One region of the Paenibacillus sp. FSL M7-0802 genome, then DNA from elsewhere that is predicted to be linked to it. Evidence: riboswitches for the same ligand, from Rfam matches in the RefSeq annotation. Region 1 holds a riboswitch; the other holds the start of a gene.
The links. A riboswitch is a leader RNA that binds a small molecule or an ion and turns the genes downstream of it on or off. The one in region 1 is predicted to bind glycine.
Positions count from the first base shown of each region.

Region 2: linked by a shared signal. The riboswitch ahead of sdaAB (L-serine ammonia-lyase, iron-sulfur-dependent subunit beta) and the one ahead of MHB54_RS19415 (alanine/glycine:cation symporter family protein) in region 1 are both predicted to bind glycine.

Region 1 is NZ_JBBOSD010000001.1:4,209,508-4,211,710, forward strand. It holds gene MHB54_RS19410 (glycoside hydrolase family 1 protein) at 1-515, shown strand, start outside; glycine riboswitch at 688-764, shown strand; glycine riboswitch at 783-877, shown strand; gene MHB54_RS19415 (alanine/glycine:cation symporter family protein) at 1,037-2,203, shown strand, end outside.
Region 2 is NZ_JBBOSD010000001.1:2,331,716-2,333,918, reverse strand. It holds gene sdaAA (L-serine ammonia-lyase, iron-sulfur-dependent, subunit alpha) at 1-298, opposite strand, end outside; gene sdaAB (L-serine ammonia-lyase, iron-sulfur-dependent subunit beta) at 288-977, opposite strand; glycine riboswitch at 1,187-1,302, opposite strand; gene MHB54_RS10895 (DUF6359 domain-containing protein) at 1,517-2,203, shown strand, end outside.

The DNA.
Region 1 (2,203 bases):
CGGTCGATTATATCTCATTCAGCTACTACATGACCTTGACCGTATCTGCAGGTCCAGAAGGCGAGAAAGCAGCAGGAAACCTGATTGGCGGCGTGAAAAATCCATATTTACAGTCCTCTGACTGGGGATGGCAGATCGATCCGATCGGCCTGCGTGTTACGCTGAACACGTTTTATGACCGCTACCAAAAGCCGCTGTTCATCGTGGAAAATGGTTTGGGTGCGTATGATAAGGTGGAAGAAGACGGTTCTGTGCATGACACATATCGTATTGATTACTTGCGTCAGCATATTGTTCAGATGAAGGAAGCGATTGCCGACGGTGTTGATCTGATTGGTTACACCAGCTGGGGTCCTATCGACCTTGTGAGCATGTCTACTTCCGAAATGTCCAAGCGCTACGGATTTATTTACGTCGATCTGGATGATGACGGTAACGGAACGCTCAAACGCTCCAAAAAGGACTCATTTAACTGGTATAAAAATGTGATAGCAACCAATGGTGAAGAATTGTAATTCCAAATTTTCTCGGGCGGGTATAGCAGAGGACATCCTAAGGATGCAATCTGCTGTACCCGCTTTTTTGATAGACATAATAATAATATTTATTTCAGAGGGCTTCACAAACTTTTCACTTGTAATAAGCTGAAAGTTTTCTGTATAATAAATAAAAATTTCATATGTCTGGTTGATGTTTGCGGGAGATGGAACGAAAGTTCCGACCGAAGGGGCAAAACTCTCAGGTGCTTAGGCTGATTACAGCAACAAGCGGGGACCGTAAACGGACAGAACTCTGGAGAGACCCTTAATTGGGCGCCGAAGGTGCACCGCAGAGAACATCTGCTTAAACTCTCAGGCAAAAGGACAGAGACGCGAATAACCTGTGACAGGGAATGCCCTAGGCTTTTTTATAAGCTATTAGAGGCAGAAACCTGCGCAAGATGGTTGTATTTTTTCGTGCCTTTAACCTCTCCAGGAGTCGAATCAGCGGATTTGACTCTTTTTTGTTTTCTAATATGCTGGAGGAGCGGGTTGAAATGAATTTGGTACATGTGTTAGAAGCGATTAGCAGTTGGATATGGGGGGCGCCTCTCATCATTCTTGTCATGGGAACGGGGTTGTGGCTGACCATACGTTTGAAGATGCTGCAGGTATTCCGCCTGCCCCTGGCGATCAAGCTGATCGGTAAGGCCCCGAATGAAGGTAGCGGGGATGTAAGTAGTTTTGCGGCTTTGAGTACAGCGTTGGCGGCTACAGTTGGCACAGGAAGTATTGTCGGCGTAGCGACAGCCATTAAGCTGGGCGGGCCGGGTGCCTTGTTCTGGATGGTCGTTGCAGCCTTTTTTGGGATGGCGACGAAATATGCGGAAGGTGTACTTGCGGTAAAATACCGGGTGAAGGATCGGAATGGGCAATTTTCCGGCGGCCCGATGTATTATATTGAGAAAGGTCTGGGACGCCGTTTTAAACCGCTGGCGATGCTGTTTGCTTTTTCGGGCATGCTGGTAGCGTTGTTCGGGATTGGAACGTTTCCGCAGGTCAAAGCGATTGTATCTTCGACCGAAAACAGTTTTGGCGTTCCGCCCATTGTAACGGCACTGATTATTGCTATCCTTACAGGACTTGTTACTATTGGAGGACTCAAAAGCATTGCCAAGGTATCGACGAAGGTCGTTCCTTTTAAAACAGGCTTGTACGTACTGATCTGTCTCATCGTACTGATTCGGTTTGCTGACCAACTACCTGCCGCAATTGCGCTGGTGCTCCATTCGGCATTTTCAACTACATCTGCAACGGGCGGATTTGCCGGAGCTACGATTATGCTGGCGATGCGAAGTGGGGTAGCCAGAGGTATTTTTGCCAATGAGGCCGGATTGGGAAGCGCACCGATTGCAGCCGCAGCTGCCAAAACCAAATGGCCTGCGGAGCAAGGGCTAATTTCCATGACAGGCGTGTTTATTGATACGATGGTTATTTGTGTGATGACCGGGTTGACGCTACTGGTTAGTGGTGTGTGGAGCGGGCCTACCGATGCGGGCCTGATGACTCAGCAAGCATTTTCCAGCGCATTCCCGCTGGGGGCAGAACTGCTCACAATCATTCTGATTATGTTCGCGTTCACCACCATGCTCGGCTGGAACTATTACGGGGAACGCTGTGTTGAATATTTGCTTGGGGTCAAGTGGATTAAGCCATACCGCTAT
Region 2 (2,203 bases), 1.9 Mb from region 1:
AGAGGGCATAAGCCATGGCGAGCGCGGAGGCATCACCGGAGCAGGTTTCCCCTGACCGCAGATACTCGGCTAGGCGCTTGCCGTCACCGCCTGTCAATCCACTGCGGGATACGGTGTCTTGTGTTTGACCGCGATGAACGGCTTCCTTCATGACTTCATAATAATCAGACATTTGGCGAAAGATTTCTTCCTCCGTTGTATTCGTCTCTTGTACCTGCTCTTGAATCATCAAGCGGCCAATTGTGGTGGATTCTTCAGCGCATAAAGCGCTGATTTCATGCAGATGGCTAAACCGCATCGGATTCAGCTCCTTTTTTCAAATTAATCATCTTAATTTCATACATATGAGGTAAAGAACGCAGTTCCGCAATCAGTTCAGCTGGAGCAGAACTGTCCGTTTCAATGGCGGTGAGTGCTTCACCATCCCGGCCTTTGCGATCTACGTGCATATAGGCAATGTTAATGTGGGCCGCGCCCAGCGCTGAAGTTATCGCGCCCAATGTACCGGGCTTATCCGAGTGGAGAAGCACCAGCGTAGGCAGCTCCCCGGTCAGATTGACCCGGAATTCGTTAAGCTGCTGGACATGGATGCTGCCGCCGCCGATGGAGGAGCCCAACAGTGTGCGCTGATCCTCGCCCTTCCACAGCTCGAAACGGACAGTGTTCGGATGAGGCGCGGGGAGTCCGCTGACGGCGAATTCCACGGCCATCCCGGCTTGCTCTGCCCATTGCTCGGCATCCGGAATCCGGTGATCGTCCGTATCGTAATTAAGCAGCCCTGCGATGAGCGCCAGGTCTGTACCGTGTCCTTTATACGTGTCGGCAAAGGAGCCGTACAGCGTCATGCGGGCACGGTCAGGCTGCGTCCCGAGCCAGTGCCGGGCAACGCGTGCAAGCCGCACCGCGCCTGCGGTGTGTGAACTGGAAGGTCCGGTCATGGCCGGACCGATAATAGAAAATACATCTTTGAAACGCATGGTGTGGCCCCCTGTATGTTCTAATACCATACTATATGGTATTTCCGCGTCTTTGCGCGGTTAACGGTTCCTAATGCTGACGCACAATGTGAGCACAAAAAAGGACAGGATAAGGAAGTTTCCCTTATCTCTGTCCTCGTTACCTGAGAGTTTCGTGCGGTGTTCTTACCGCCTTACCCCTTGGGTGGCTTGCGCTCTCTCCAGAGTTGCGTCAGATGACGATACATGGACCTGAGAGATTATCCGTCAGCCGGGTGCTGACGTCTTGCTCCTTCGGTGCCGCCAGAGTGTAGGCTCCCTGGACAGACTCTCCCGTCATCTTCATTCGCGTATACCGTTCTACATGTCTTCCTTAGCGTAATGTATGCCGTGCTCGGTGTCAATCACAGGTTTAATTTTTACATAAACAGGTGCGTTTCCAATAAAAAAGATTAAAATTTACATAATTATGGATGAAACCAGGAAGGAATTAGAAGATTGGCGGCTAATCTGATAAAGGACAAGTATATTTATGGAAATCATAGGAGGGATATTGACGTATGGTAAAAGGCTTGCGATTCACAGGTTCACGCTTAAAAGGGATGTTGCATCTAGCAGCGATCGTATCACTGCTGATTGGGATCTTCGTTCCATTCGGTCAGGTCAAGGCGGAGGGAGCATTGACAGTAGCCGAAGCACTTCAGCGCCAAAGCAGTGGAGGTACGGTGACGGTGGAAGGTTACATCGTCGGACATGCTACCGGATCGAAAACGGCTAACTTTTCTTCCCCGTTCGCGAATGATTTTAACGTACTGATTGCCGATCAGGCAAATGAACGTAATACGTCTAATCTGTTGGATGTACAGCTGACTTCAGCGTACAGAGGGCAATATGGGCTATCAGGCCATCCTGAGCTGATCGGCAGCAAAATTCGTGTGACGGGTACACTCGGCGCCTACAATAATTTTGGTGGAGTGAAAAGCCCAAGCGCTGTTGAACTGGTGAGCGGAAGCGAGCCGGGGGAACCAGGCGAACCTGGCAACCCGGGTCAACCCGGTACTACACTGCCGGATGGAAAAGGCAAAAAGGTGCTGTTCGATAATACGCACGCACAGACCGCTGGTGCAGCAGATTGGGTCATTGAAGGCGCCTTCTCCGACTTTGCCAATGGACTGCGTAATGTAGGCTTTACGGTAGACCAATTGAATCGTCCCATTCCTTTTACTTATGGAGAGCAGGCTATAACA